2 regions of the Agarilytica rhodophyticola genome follow, and region 1 is predicted to be linked to the other one. Evidence: riboswitches for the same ligand, from Rfam matches in the RefSeq annotation. Region 1 holds a riboswitch; the other holds the start of a gene.
The links. A riboswitch is a leader RNA that binds a small molecule or an ion and turns the genes downstream of it on or off. The one in region 1 is predicted to bind thiamine pyrophosphate.

Region 1 (7,673 bases):
TCAACAAGGCCAAAAGGGTCAGGCTGTAAATTATAATCATCACCGATGATTTCCAGTTTAATCCATGATGTATTAAATATCTCGCGCGCCATTTGTGCTGTAGTTATTGCCTCTTTTACACTCTTGCATCCAGCGGTATTGGGTAAAATATTTACTTTTAAAGTGCTGAGTAGATCCCAAAAGTCTCGTCCTCCTTCTTGTGTTGGATTCATCCTACGTAAAGATACTGTGACTACCTGTGCCTCGCTGGCATTAATTGCATCAAGCATTATCTGAGGTGAAGGATATAGTGCAGAGCCAATTAAAAGGCGGCTATTTATCTGGGTTTGCGCAAGTTGCCACATAGTTATCCTCCTTGCATAGGTTTGAGTAACTCTATCTGGTCGCCTTCACAAAGTACTGTTTGAGAATAATGTGACCTTGGAATAAACTCCATATTTACAGCAACAGCGAAAGAGCCTTGAATATTTTGATTTTTTATTAAGTGTGCGAGGTTTGTATTTTCATCGATGACGATGGCTTTATCATTGAATTCGATATTCATAAATTGCTAGCTCTTGTTTTTGCTGCCTGATAAAAATGTGCATTTGCTTCTATTATTTTAGTTGCCTTTTCTACTAGCGCTGGCGCTAATAAAAAGCCATGCCTAAATAAGCCATTAATGCGCATTAATCCATCTGAATAATCTATTTGAGGTAAGTTGTCAGGTAATGCTGGACGGCAATTTGTTCGAGTATATTGAATAGAGGCTTCGGCAAACCCCGAGTGCACACTATACGCTGCAGATAGCAACTCCAGGGCGGAACGCACGGTAATTGAGCCTTTATAGTCGTTTTCTATTTGCGTAGCGCCGATAAGGTAGTGGTGATTTTGTCTGGGAACAATATAGATACGATAACGAGGATGCATAAGTCGAATCAAATGTTTAATGTTTACCTCTGGTGCATGCACACATATGGTTTCACCACGTACGCCTCGCAATTGAGGAAGATCTTTTTTGGCGCCGAGGCCGCGGCAGTCAATTACTAAGTCAAAGTGATGGCTACTGGCTTTTGTGGTTATTGTCGCGGAGCTGATATGCGTGACTTCGCAATTGTTATAAAATTGCACCTTCATATTTAACATGCTATCTATTAGCTTTTGTAGTAGTAATGAAGGCTGCAACCAAGCTTCAGATGCAATAAATATTGCTTGTTCAAAATTATTAGCAAGTCCAGGCTCTAGCGTCCTCAGCGCTGAAGCAGCAAGGGGTTGGTAAATAGTATTACCTTTTTTGCTGTTGGTAGATGCCAGTCGAGTACTGTGCTTTATAAAATTTTGTAAGTCGGCATAATCTTGCGGGTGAGATAATACAATGCTGCCAGTTTGCCGAAAGTCTACGCCATTGCCTAAAGCATTGACAATTCGAGGCCATAGGAGAAGGGATCTTCGACCCATGTTAACAATTTCTTCTTCGGTGGACTCTGCTTCTGAAAAAGGCGTTAACATACCTGCGGCAGTGTAAGCTGCCGCCTCGCCATTATTTTCACCTTGGCAAATATTATCTTTATCAAAAAGACTGATATCATAATGATGCTTGGCCAACTGCCAAGCTAACAGTCTCCCCATAATGCCCGCACCGACAATGCCAATTTTCATAATAAATAGTTAAATATTTTCTGCATTAATATAAAGTTGCGCTCCCTTATCTCGAAACTCCTTGGACTTTTCTTGCATTCCCTGATTAGCATACTCTCTTACTTCTTGAGTAATTTTCATAGAACAAAATTTAGGCCCACACATAGAACAAAAATGTGCTACTTTGGCAGAATCTTTTGGCAATGTTTGGTCATGAAATTCCTGCGCTCGCTCAGGGTCAAGCCCCAAATTAAACTGATCGTGCCAGCGAAAATCAAAACGTGCTTTAGAAAGTAAGTCGTCGCGATAACGCGCTCCGGGATGGCCTTTTGCTACATCGGCTGCGTGGGCCGCGATTTTATACGTAATAATACCTTCTTTAACATCATTTTTATCAGGCAAACCTAAATGCTCCTTGGGAGTAACATAGCAGAGCATTGCACACCCGTACCACGCGATCATGGCGGCGCCAATGCCACTGGTAATATGATCATAGCCTGGTGCAATGTCAGTAGTTAATGGCCCAAGTGTATAAAAGGGGGCTTCGTGACAGTGTTTAAGTTGCATGTCCATATTTTCCTGGATTAGATGCATTGGCACATGTCCTGGACCTTCAATCATCACTTGAACATCATGTTCCCATGCTATTTTTGTCAGTTTGCCTAAGGTAATTAATTCTGCAAATTGTGCTTCATCATTTGCATCTGCCGCTGAGCCTGGGCGCAGACCATCGCCTAGAGAAAAACTTACATCATAGGCTTTCATGATTTCACAAATTTCTTCAAAGTGGGTATAGAGAAAGTTTTCCTGGTGGTGGGCGATACACCACTTAGCCATAATCGAGCCGCCACGGGAAACAATTCCCGTAACCCTGTTAACCGTCAAGGGAATAAAAGCTAAACGGACGCCAGCGTGAATAGTAAAATAATCGACACCTTGTTCGGCTTGTTCAATCAGAGTATCGCGAAAAATCTCCCAAGTTAAATCCTCGGCCACACCGTTAACTTTTTCTAGTGCCTGATAAATGGGTACGGTGCCGATAGGTACGGGCGAGTTGCGAATAATATAATCTCTCGTGGAGTGAATATGCTTGCCAGTAGATAAATCCATTACCGTATCGCCGCCCCAGCGAACTGCCCAAACTAATTTTTCTACTTCCTGCTCAATATCAGAATCTAATGCTGAATTACCTATATTAGCATTCACTTTTACTAAGAAATTGCGGCCAATAATCATTGGCTCAAGTTCAGTATGGTTAATATTTGCGGGTATAATCGCTCGTCCTTCTGCTACTTCTTTGCGCACAAATTCTGCTGTTATAGGTGCAAGCTTAGCTCCCATTGGATTTCCTTGCAGGCGCTTTTGTCTTTCTTCGGTGTTAAATTCGTTATTTATTGCTTCGCGTAATTGGTTTTCTCTAATCGCAATGTAGTGCATTTCTGCCGTGATAATACCTTGGCGAGCATAGTGCATTTGAGAAACATTTTTTCCTGTTTTAGCGCGACAAGGTTGGCGTTGTAATTCAGGAGAATTAAATGGAAAAGCCTTGCTTGCGTCTTCAAAACCATTGTCAATCGCTTTAATTTCTCGCCCTTGATAATGCTCAGCATCTCCTCGTTGCTGTATCCATTGGGAGCGGATATCTTTTAGACCGCGATGAATATCGATGGCTTCGTTTTCATCTGTATAGGGGCCTGAAGTATCATATACGGCAGTGGTAGTGCCATCGGTTAAGGCAATTTCTCTCATCGGAACTTTAATTTCCACACCGTCAATTGATGCCTGAGAATATATTTTTTTACTCGCAGGTAATGGTGTGGTTGAGATACTGCTTTTAACTGTATCTGTATCAGATTCGCTTTTGAGAAATTCAGGAGTATTCATATCTTTCGCCGTTAAATAAATTAATAATACGGCGATAGGGAAGTGTATTATCACAAAGCAAAGCGAGTTTTTATAAGTTGGCCTTTGATCAGTTCTTTAGCTAATCAATCTTTAAGCCGTTTATAGTGTGAAAGCAGAGTCAGAACTTAAGTAAATTTACTTTTCTAAAGCCTTTCTCAATTTACACTCATTATTTTTTTACGTAATAAGTGTAATAAACTGCTGCCACTCTTTTTATCTATTATAAATTCATATGTAGATTTATAGCTCTATGATCATATATGAATTTAAGATGCTTTATTTGCAATAAATGAAACTCGTCCCTACGCCGATACTAATCGGATCAGGTTATGCGGGTTTGTAAAAATACATCTCAACTAAACAGTGAGTCTAAGCGAGTGATTCAAATAAGGTACATCTCAGCACATGGCACCCCGCGAGTGGATGAGATTATAGATCTTCTTTTTTGCATTTGTAAATAGCTATTGCCTGAGTCAGCAACTTTAAGTTTGTTTATGCAGTCAGCTTTTACCTAAGAATTTAATCTATGCAACCGGTAGGAATAGAGATTTGGACAGGGCTGTTGGCATGCCCTAATCTAATTTTTACGTGACAAGAGTTTTGGTGAAGAATTCATTGCGAGATTAAGACGGCAATGCTAAAAATTAGAAGAATTAACGAGAAAATATAACAATGATGCTAAGGGCCGTTAGGCCCTTGCTAAACATTTTAAGCCAAGACTTTGAGCCAAGAAAGAGGCGCTATACTAAGCACATAACGTATTGGTAGCCATGGCCAAGCGGGGACATAGCTATTTGCACCTTCTTTTTCGATAGCTTTTACTATGGCTTTGCAGCCTGTTTCTGTGTCCACCATAAATGGGACTTTTTTGACTTTTTCGTTAAGCTCACTGCGAATAAAACCAGGGTGAACAGTGGATACTTTTATAGGTGTTGCTAATACATCGATTCGCATACCCTCACTCATAGATGTCAATGCTGCCTTGGTGGCGGCATAAACATTAAGTGCCCTGCGTGCACCTCGAATTGCGCTGACAGAAGATATAGTAACCAAGTGACCTGCGTTTTGTTCGCGAAAAATTTCCATTGCAGCTTCACATTGAGCCAATGCAGATACAAAGTTTGTCACAGCTGTCTGTTTGTTGGCATAAAAATACCCTGTCCCTATGGAAGCGCCTTTGCCCATGCCTGCATTGACAATTATTCGATCCAGTGTTTTAAAATCTTCTTTAAATGCTTTAAATACTTCGAATACTTGGTCTGAGTTATCAACATCTAAGGAGCGTATTTCCACTTTTATGTTGGGGTTGATATCGAGTAATTCCTTTTTTAATTCCTCTAATCTTTCGAAACGCCGAGCACATAATGCGAGGTTGCGCCCCATTTTGGCGAATTCTATCGCCATACCCTTACCTAGACCTGAGCTTGCGCCTGTAATTAAGATGTTTTGTCTACTCATAATGGTCGTCTTTATTATTATTTATAACTTATTAATGATTGGTGCTGGCCTTCAAAATGTGTATGTTCATTTAGTGAGGCAACAAATAGCCGACTGCCTGTTGTTACTAATTTTGTTACACCGCAGTTTAATAATGTCCAGTTTAGTTTCATAAAATGTTCAGGCGCCACGCCAAGCAGGTATTGGCTGATAACGGAAATAGCTCCTCCGGAAGTGAATACTGCTATTTTCTCGGCATTGGGATTTTTTTCTATAGTCTTTGCAAGCGCCTGCTTAATACGTTTTTGATAGACGGGCCAAGCTTCAGAGTATTCCCCATCGTACTCTCCGCTCATCCAGCGACTAATGGCATCATTGAATAGTTTTTCAAATGCATGCTTGGTATCTGCCTGCTGGCTAACATAAGCTTGAATGCCGCTTACAGTAGCGAACTCGGGGTTTAATTGTGCGAGAATATTTTGATGATCGTATTCATTCCATCCTGAATTGCAATCCCATTCACCATCAGGCGTGTCTTGACCCATTGCCTCTAAACATTCGGCTGCTGTTTGTCTATGGCGAAACATACTGCCCAAGCATACCCGGTCGAAATGCCCCAAACGTTGTTGTAAGGATTCACCAAGGCGCCTTGACTGCTGCTTGCCAAGAGGTGAAAGCTGATCATAATTTTGTTGGCCAAAAGACGCTTGGCCATGACGAATTAAATAGATACTGGTCATCTAGGCTACTCGTTTAATTGCTTTACGACAGCGCCACAAAAGATAATGGACAAAAAACCACATATTTTTGAACGCGGGATTACGGGTCTGCTTATGATGGTAGCGGTAATAAATTTGTTGAGCAATTCCAGCCAAGCGAAATAACCCATAAACCTCGTAAAAAGTAAAATTATCAACATTAAACCCAGTTTTTTCCAAATAATACTGGATCACTTCTTGTCGGGTTAACATACCTTTGAGGTGTGTTGGTTGGCGACGTGTCGATTGTGCTAGAAAATCGTCGTCAGCTTCCACCCAGTAGGCTAGGCTATTACCAAGATCCATCAAAGGGTCACCTAAAGTTGCTAACTCCCAGTCTAATACACCAATGATTTTTGTCGGATCATTTTCATCAAGCACTAAGTTGTCAAAGCGAAAGTCATTATGGGTGATACAAATGTTTTCTTTGTCCGGCATATTGTGCGCTAACCAATTGCTGACAAACTTGCCGCTGGGTACATTCCATGTTTTGGCTTTTTGATAACGTGCTGTCCAGCCTTCTATTTGACGTTGAGTATAACCTGCACCTTTGCCCAGGTGAGAAAGCCCGGCACTTTGGTAGTCCACTTTGTGTAAGTTGATTAAACTATCGATAGCGTTTAAACATAATTTTCGAACCTGGGCTTCATCAAGCGCAGTACTTCGAGGCATGTTTTTTCGGGGAATTAGGCCTGTGAGCTTTTCCATAACATAGAACTCAGCGCCGATGATACTTTCATCATCACTATGGGCCAGCATTTCAGGTACATAATGGTACACCGGTTTCAGGGCTGCCTGCAGACGATACTCACGTCCCATATCGTGTGCACCCTTGGCCTTGGTGCCCTTTGGCGCGCGGCGCAAAATCAGCTCGGCCTTAGGATAGCTTAGACAGTAGGTCCAGTTGGAAGCTCCCCCAGAATATTGTGTCACCTCTGGCAGGCCACTGAGGTTAGGAATTTTATCCTTTAGGCTTTCTTGTAACCAAGGGACGAGTTTAGATAAATCCAGTTCTTCTCCAGGCCTTACATCACTCGCTTTATCAATGGCACCGTGGTTTGTCTGTTGACTCATTTAATATTTCCAAAATTCTTGGTTTTCTCTTTCATCATCTTTAGATAACGATTGAGGGGCAGCCAATTTTTCAAGCGAAAGGCCATGCGTCCTTCTTTATGCGTGACTATCATAAAGTTTTTAGCAGCGACGCCGCGATAAATAAGGTCGGCCACTTGATCTGCGTTGATTCCCGGTCGGTTTAGAAGCCGTCCTAAAGATTTATCTAGACCTGGTTGGGTGCTTCGTAAGGACTCTCCGAGGTTAGTTGCGAAGAAGGATGGACAAGCCACGCACACATGAATATTGTCACGAGCAAGTTCTAAGTGCATGGTTTCAGAAAAACTAATGGTAGCAGCTTTACTGGCGTTATAGCTTCCCATAAGTGGAGCGGGGGTTAAGCCTGCTTGAGAAGCAATGTTAAGAATAGTTCCTTGACTGCGTGCCTGCATAAGTGGGACTAAGGTTCGGCAAATGCGGATAGCGCCAAAGAGATTGATGTTGAACACCCATTGCCACTGCTCTATATCTTCATAACCCAAACCGCCGCCAGTGGCGACGCCGGCGTTGTTTACCAGTATATCTATTTGACCATCCCAATGGGCTTTCAGTGCCTCGGCTAAATCATCTATATCTTTTTGATTCGTAATATCGCAAGACTGATAAAAAGCCTCAGCACCTTTTTGTTTGGCCTGGTCAACGACTTCTTGTCCTCGTTCAAAATTAATATCCGCCACGCAAATCTTTACGTCCGGGCCGGCATAGCGCAAAGCTAAAGCTTTACCCAAACCAGAAGCGGCACCGGTAATAACAACGTTTTGACTCATGTCTTATCTCCTATATTTTGCTAACTCCAAACGGCTTACCATTTTCTTATGTACTTCATCGGGCCCATCAGCCAAA
Region 2 (7,673 bases), 1.1 Mb from region 1:
CAGATTCAAACAATGAATATGATTTTTTTACGTATGGGTGAAAAGGAAGGTGACAAAGAATCATCAGTTTCTCAAAAAGAGTATGCTAAAAAAATTCATCAATGCTTACAAGAATTGAATCGAGATATAGTAAGTGGATACAAGGGGAAAGTTCAACTATGGGTAGAAAATGATAGTGTACCTCTTGCTACTCGGAAAATACTAAGTGGAAATATAACATCTAATGGGCAAAAACAGATCGATATTCTGTCTACGAATATATTGAGAGAGAGATTTAGCGATTTCAGAAAAGATGGTGCTATTACTGATCGTCACTTTGATATATTTAACAAAGCAATTGATATTGTGGATGAAATGGTAAGCCCTTGGATGCGTAGTGATGTATTACGCTTGTTGACTCTAGTCTCTGATATATGTGTGACAGAAAACTCTAAAGGTAAAACTAAGTTTGCACTCTCTCCATGCTTCTATAAAGACTTTGGTTTGCAAACTGAAAACTCTTTGCTAGATAAAACTCCGACAAGAGAATACCGAATACCCTCAGGTGCAAATATATATGGCGAGAGTAGTCTGTTGAGTGTATCTAGATCTGAGAGAGGAAAAATCCATAAATTGAGAGAATTTTTTTCCAAAAGCCATAATACTGAGGACAAGAATATAGCCAATATAGCGCAGGCACTAGAGAAAATTTTGGATCAATATCAGGTTACGTTTAAAACCAAGCTAAACTCAACAAATAAAATAAAAGCTGCGTTGGGTGATAAGGCTTCAGAAAGCTTTATTTTTCTACGAGCAATGCCTAGATTAGAAAGAAATATTGGAATAATGTCCAATAAGCTGCAAGAAGACCTTAGCGAAAAAGAAAAATCTCTTGTTAAGGATTTTCCAATATTTCAACAACTTATCCTTGCTGAGTACGGGGAAAGCTTAGCTGCGGTGACTGATTATGTGTTTATGGAAAGTGCGCGATCCCATTTTAAAAATTTTAGTGAAAATACATTGTTGGGACAAAAGTCTGTATTTTCTTCCGCACCAAGCATAGAAAACTCTGGATTATGGATGTTAAATCCAAAGAATATGCCACCGATTACTCTAGCTGAAGCCAAGCAGCTTGGTCTTGAAGGCTCTTTTATTGCGTCAAGAGGCGATAAAAAGCAAGAAGCACAAATAAATATAATAGGTAATTTATTGAGGTCTAAAGCTTTCTCTAACAGAAATATTACAGAAAGTAGTGGCGAGATTGTACCATTTAAAAGAAGCAGAGAAGCGAAGGAGATTTTAAATAGGTTTAAGCAGCATATACTACAGCTAAATATATGATTGCATCATTATTAACACGCCTTAGCATACAGCGAAAATTTTTAAAGACAGGATAAGGCGAAGATAAAAAAACCACACTCTTAGAGCGTGGTTTTTTACTTTCAGCTCTAGCAGAGCCTAAGATAATTTACTTTTCTTTAAGTGCAGTCATCGGCTCGACATATTCGCTGTCTAAAGCGTCTGCCACAGCTTTGCAGGTATAAATACCTTTATAAACATTCAAACCATTGCATAGATGCACGTCGTCCATCATGGCCTGTTTGCTGCCTTTATTAGCTAACGCTACGACAAAAGGAAGTGTAGCGTTTGTTAATGCTAACGTTGAGGTTCGTGCAACTGCGCCAGGAATATTAGCAACACAGTAATGAATAATGCCATCTACGACGTAGGTAGGTTCTTCGTGAGTGGTTGCGCGGCTTGTTTCAAAACAACCACCTTGGTCAATTGCCACATCCACAAGAACTGTATCTTTTTTCATTCCTTTTAGCATTTCACGAGTAACAAGTTTAGGGGCCGCTGCTCCAGGAATTAAGACTGCACCGATAACTGCGTCGGCATCACTAATTTGTTGTTCGATAGTGGCTTTATTAGAGAAAAGTGTTTTGATGCGGCCATCGAACATTTCGTCTATTTGCTTTAAGCGTGGTAAGGAGCGATCTAATATAGTGACATCTGCGCCAAGGCCCATTGCCATTCGGGCTGCGTGAAGTCCAACGACGCCGCCACCAATAACAACAACTTTAGCGGACTCAACACCTGGCACACCACCTAACAGCACACCGCGGCCACCTTGGGCTTTTTCTAGCGTATGAGCCGCTGCTTGTATTGACATACGTCCGGCTACTTCACTCATTGGCGCTAGTAGTGGTAAGCCGCCATTAGCGTCAGTTACTGTCTCATAAGCGATACAGGTTGCACCTGAGGCGAGTAGTAATTTGGCTTGTTCTGGGTCTGGGGCCAAGTGTAAGTATGTGAAAAGCGTCTGTTCAGCTCGTAGCATTTTGCATTCATTTGGCTGTGGCTCTTTCACCTTTACAATCATCTGAGCGCGTTCAAATACTTCTTCTGCGCTGCCTACAATTTCTGCTCCTGCTGCAACGTAGTCATTGTCAATAAAACCGATGGCGTCTCCGGCCATAGTCTGAATAATGACATCATGACCAGCTTCAGTTAGTTCTTGTACACCGGCAGGCGTCAAACCGACACGGTATTCATGGTTTTTAATCTCTTTAGGTACACCGATTAACATGGCCTAAGCCTCCCAATATTGTATGTTTTACGAACGCAAAAATTATAATTGTTGCCAAAAAGAATTATTTCTCTAATATTGTAATTATTCAGAAAAATTAACTAATAAAACTACAAATGACAGAAAAAATACCTACTAATGAGAGTCTTGATGGTGTAAACCTCAGTAAGATTGACCGTAATATCTTACGCGAACTACAACGGGAGGGGCGTATCACCTATTCGGAACTAGCTCGCCGTGTCGGTTTAACCACTACTCCTTGCATGGAGCGTGTTAAGAAATTAGAGCGCCAAGGGGTGATCAAGGGCTTCACTGCTATACTTGACCCGGCGGCACTAAGAGCGGCGTTAGTGGTATTTGTGCAAATCCGCCTATCGAGAACGTCGCAAGATATATTTGCCGAGTTTAAGCGCGCTGCAGCGGCACTAGATGAAGTGCAAGAATGTTATTTGGTATCCGGTAATTTCGACTATCTGATAAAAGCCCGTGTTGCTGATATGAGAGCATACCGAGACTTTCTTGGTGATACTTTGCTCACCTTGCCTGGAGTGCAAGAATCCACCAGTTATGTGGTAATGGAGGAAGTTAAAGAAACTATGCATATTCATGTCCCACGTAAGTAAATGCCAAGCAAAAAAGTTAAATTTATAAAATACTTCTTATTGGCTATCTTCTTTTCTTTGCTACTGCTGATATGTGTTGCAGGATATTTCCTATATCAGCTTAAAGACATAGCTCAGGATTTAAAGCGTACTTTTATTCCAAGTGGTGTTTCCAGGGTGAATATGTCACAGCTCAAAGTTGGTGACGTACAGTATTTTTCCAAGGGATGTTCGGTATTTACAATCAAACAGGTAGCGGGCAAAGAGTCTTTAGTAAACATATTTTCTGTGCCAAAGCAGTTTATGGGTACATGCAAAAATCTTGAAGATGGTTTTAGCTATGACGGAGAATATATTGTGTTAAAGGTTTGCCAAATGGCTTTTGGTGCAGGAGGTTGTGGTGGTGGTCGTTACCGTTACCGTATTAGCAATGGTAACAATAGTAACAGTGGCGATCACTGGGAAGAGTACATCGGCGTAACCTGGCGTAATGGTGAAGAATATGAAGCTTGGCGTCGTGTGGGCTCAACATCTTCGCGGGCTGATTCTATAAAGAAACGTTGAAACTCAAAAAACCTCGTACAGCTATGCTGGTTTTTGATTGCTAGGTTAATAACAAAAAGTTAAAATCAGCTACTCCTGAGGGGTGGCGTCTTTACATAGTGTATTCGCCTGAGATGAATAAGCATTCAAACCCTTTGAACCTGATCCGGTTAATTCTGGCGTAGGGATAGGATTTAAGATCAGCCATCCTTTTTTAATAACGGCGCACGAGTGGCCGTTAACGCGGTGCTTCTTTAGCTTATCAAACTGCTGCTCTCCGGGTCTTTTTGTTGACAAACCGAGGGCCATCCTTGAAATTTTATCGAACATTACCTGCAATTACTTTATTTACCGCCGGATCTGCCTTGGCAGCTTATCAGGAAAAACCCCTAGAAGAAGTGGTGGTGAATGCCGAGTTTCATGAAAAGACTGTGTTAGATACTGCTACAAGCGTCAGTATTATTGGACAGGCTCAATTGCGTGCTCGTGAAGCGAGTCATTTGGAAGATGTATTAAATATTATCCCTAATGTTAATTTTTCCTCTGGTGCTTCCCGTGGTCGTTTCTTTCAAATTCGAGGTATCGGGGAACGTAGTCAGTTTGTCGACCCTATTAACCCTTCGGTAGGATTGATCATTGACGGTATTGATTTTACCGGGGTTGGTGGCGCCGCTACAACTCTAGATATAAAACAAGTTGAAGTGTTGCGTGGTCCTCAAGGCACTTTGTACGGTGCTAACGCTTTAGCTGGATTAATTAACATAGTCTCGCAAGATCCTTCTGAGTCTGGAGGCAGCCTTCGTTTAGCACTCGGAGAGTTTAATACTCGCCAATATGAGCAAGTGATTAGTGGCCCTGTCAGCGATGATATTTCCATGCGTATCGCGCTATCAAAAAATCAAAGTGATGGTTATACCTCTAATGTTCATTTAAATCGTGACAATACTGAGAATATTGACGAGACAACAATCCGCACTAAGCTACATTGGCAGGCTAATGATGATACGTTGATTAAGTTCACAAGTTATATTGTTGATGCCGACAACGGTTATGATGCTTTTAGTTATGAAAGTAATCGTCAAACGATCACAGATCAACCCGGCCACGACCGTGTTAATACTCGGGCATTGGCTTTGGGGCTTGATTATGCAGGCTTTGACAGTTTTAAGTGGGAAACCAACCTAAGTGCTGCGGATTCCGACTTAGAATACGGTTTTGACGAGGACTGGAGTTTTCGAACCGTTTGCGCAATAGATTCCTCCTGTGCTTTCTTTCAGTATTCTACCTTTGACAATTATCAGCGGGATAATAAAAATATTTCTCTCGATTCACGTTTAGTATCAAACTCTGATGAAGGTGAGCTATCTTGGGTATCCGGTATTTATTATCGTGCGCAAGATGTGGATTTGCTGAGGACCTACACCAATAACGATCCTAATGGTGATAGCTTTTACGGCCCTATTGTTAATCCCGAAATTACGCTATTTGGAAGTAATTTCGAAACCAAAAATATAGCGGCCTATGGACAATTGGGTGTGCCCTTAGGCGATACTCTATCGTTGATTGTTGGACTTCGTGCCGAGACACGTAAAGCCGATTATTCTGATAGCAATAATAATGTTATCGAAAATAATGAAGATTTTGCTGGCGGTAAACTTGCACTTGAATATCGCGGTATAGAAGATCATTTATTTTACGGTCTTGTTTCTCGTGGCTATAAAGCTGGTGGTAATAATATTCCAGGTCCCCTAGATGCTAGCGGAAACGATTTAATCCCTATTATTTTTGATACCGAGTTTATGTGGAATTTCGAACTTGGCCATAAAGCTACTTGGCTAAGTGGTAAGCTCGATTCTCAAATAAGTTTGTTTTATCAAGATAGAGACGATATCCAAGTACGGCAATCTTTAGTCACCAGCCGAGATTCTGGTGAAGTTAACGGTGATTGTCCTTGCTCTTTTACTGATTTTATTGGTAATGCAGCTGCAGGTGTTAACTATGGTTTGGAATTAGAAGTAAACTACTATATTAATGAGCGTACTCGTAGTTGGGTCAACCTTGGTTTATTGGAAACTGAGTTTCGTGATTTTTTAAATTTTAGTCACGCCAATGCCAACGCTGATACAGGGACTCCAGTGGATTTAGAAGGACGAGAGCAGCCCCACGCACCTAGTTATCAAGCTGCTGTGGGAGTGGAATTTGATGTGTTGCCCTATTTGTCATGGCGTATTGATGCAGAAGCTAAAGATAGCTTTTTCTTGTCAGCAAGGCATGAAGAGCAAACAGAATCTTATGTTCTGTGGAATACTCGGCTAACTTATCAGCGAGATTCTTGGCAATTGGCACTTTGGGGGCGCAATTTAACTGATGAAGATACCATTATTCGAGGTTTTGGTAGTTTTGGTAATAATCCGCAAAACTTTTATCAAACAGAACCCTATTATCAACTTGGTGCTCCTCGCGTTATTGGTATTAGCGCCACACTTAACTTTGAATAAGCTATGGCGTATGTTGGATTTTTAAACAGGTTTTCCATTGAGGAATAGTGTAATGATACTAAGTGTTGAACTAACTCTTTATCCATTTAACGAATCTTATTTAACGCCAATAAAGAAAACTATTGAACACCTTAATAGCTTCGATGATATTAAGATACAGACCTTTCCAACGGCTACTATTTTGATGGGCGAATATGAGCATGTTATGGATGTTTTGAAAGAGACTATGGCATGGAGCCATCAGCAGTTTGGTCGTAGCGTCTTTGTCGCAAAATTTTTGCCCGGCTATGAAGCTTTAAAGTAGTGATGATGGACTTTTTTTCTTTTATTGATAATTTCTTTGCTTTCTACCTAGCCAAGTCAGCTTGGGAGTTGTTAGCAGTTTTTCTAGCCATTGCCTACTTAGCTTTGGCTATGAAAGAAAATAATTGGTGTTGGCCTGCGGCATTGATAAGTACAATTATTTATATATTTTTATTTTGGGATGTAAGTTTAGTAATGGATTCATTATTGCAGGTCTATTATATGCTTATGGCCATCTACGGCTGGTGGATGTGGCGCTCAAAAAATCAAGAAAATAATAGTATCAACAATGGAGTTGAGGCAGCTAGTGTTACATCAATAGCCGATGAACAAATAAAAAACACCTTAAAAATTTCTAATTGGCCCTGGTCAATGCATGTATTAGCAATTAGTTCTGTGCTTGTTATTAGTGGCGTATCAGGTTTTTTTCTAAGTAAGAATACTGCCGCAGCCTGGCCATTTTTAGATTCGTTTACCACCTGGGGAAGTGTATTAACTACATATATGGTGGCAAAAAAAATTCTCGAAAATTGGTTGTATTGGATTGTAATCGATTCTGTTGCGGTATTTGTCTACATTGAACGCGGTTTATATCCGACGGCAGGTTTATTCATCATTTATGTTGGTATGGTGATTTATGGCTATTTTGTTTGGAAAAAAATTTATAATGAAGAGAATAAAATAGTTGCTGAGCCTATCTCATCATGAGTTCTTATCAGATGCGCCTAGAACAAGCGTTAGATACGTGGCGCAATTGGCAGTCTCCTTTTTCTAAAAAGCCAACAGTACTCGAAAAAATTAGTAGTGGTTACACCAACCGCTCTTACCTTGTGGGTGATAGGGCATCGGCGGTAATTTTAAGACTGAATCATCCAGACTCAAAAACATTAGGTATTAATCGCCGACACGAATATCATATTCTGCAATCAATACGTTCATTGAATATTGCACCGAAAATCGTGTATTGGTCAAAGGCGATGAACTTTGCTGTATTTGAATTTATCGATGGCCGAGTCTGGACAGATAAAGACTTTCTCCAGGCTGAACAACATCAAAGACTTATGGATGTTATTGCTAAATACCGCTCTGTAGCTATAGATATTGCATCTTTCTCTTACCACAGTTATTTAAATAGCTATTGGCACAAGTTTAAATTGC

Region 2: another riboswitch for thiamine pyrophosphate. It lies ahead of BVC89_RS01350 (TonB-dependent receptor); the one in region 1 lies ahead of thiC (phosphomethylpyrimidine synthase ThiC).

Annotation. Positions count from the first base shown of each region.
Region 1 is NZ_CP020038.1:1,367,637-1,375,309, forward strand. Features, by position in the region: gene BVC89_RS05830 (thiazole synthase) at 1-344, opposite strand, end outside; gene thiS (sulfur carrier protein ThiS) at 347-544, opposite strand; gene thiO (glycine oxidase ThiO) at 541-1,638, opposite strand; gene thiC (phosphomethylpyrimidine synthase ThiC) at 1,648-3,501, opposite strand; TPP riboswitch at 3,805-3,948, opposite strand; gene BVC89_RS05850 (SDR family oxidoreductase) at 4,231-4,980, opposite strand; gene BVC89_RS05855 (histidine phosphatase family protein) at 4,998-5,699, opposite strand; gene BVC89_RS05860 (phosphotransferase family protein) at 5,700-6,791, opposite strand; gene BVC89_RS05865 (SDR family oxidoreductase) at 6,788-7,597, opposite strand; gene BVC89_RS05870 (acyl-CoA dehydrogenase family protein) at 7,601-7,673, opposite strand, start outside.
Region 2 is NZ_CP020038.1:314,610-322,282, forward strand. Features, by position in the region: gene BVC89_RS01330 (hypothetical protein) at 1-1,320, shown strand, start outside; gene ald (alanine dehydrogenase) at 1,448-2,569, opposite strand; gene BVC89_RS01340 (Lrp/AsnC ligand binding domain-containing protein) at 2,686-3,192, shown strand; gene BVC89_RS01345 (hypothetical protein) at 3,355-3,735, shown strand; TPP riboswitch at 3,804-3,919, shown strand; gene BVC89_RS01350 (TonB-dependent receptor) at 4,026-6,212, shown strand; gene BVC89_RS01355 (YkoF family thiamine/hydroxymethylpyrimidine-binding protein) at 6,265-6,516, shown strand; gene pnuC (nicotinamide riboside transporter PnuC) at 6,519-7,223, shown strand; gene BVC89_RS01365 (choline/ethanolamine kinase family protein) at 7,220-7,673, shown strand, end outside.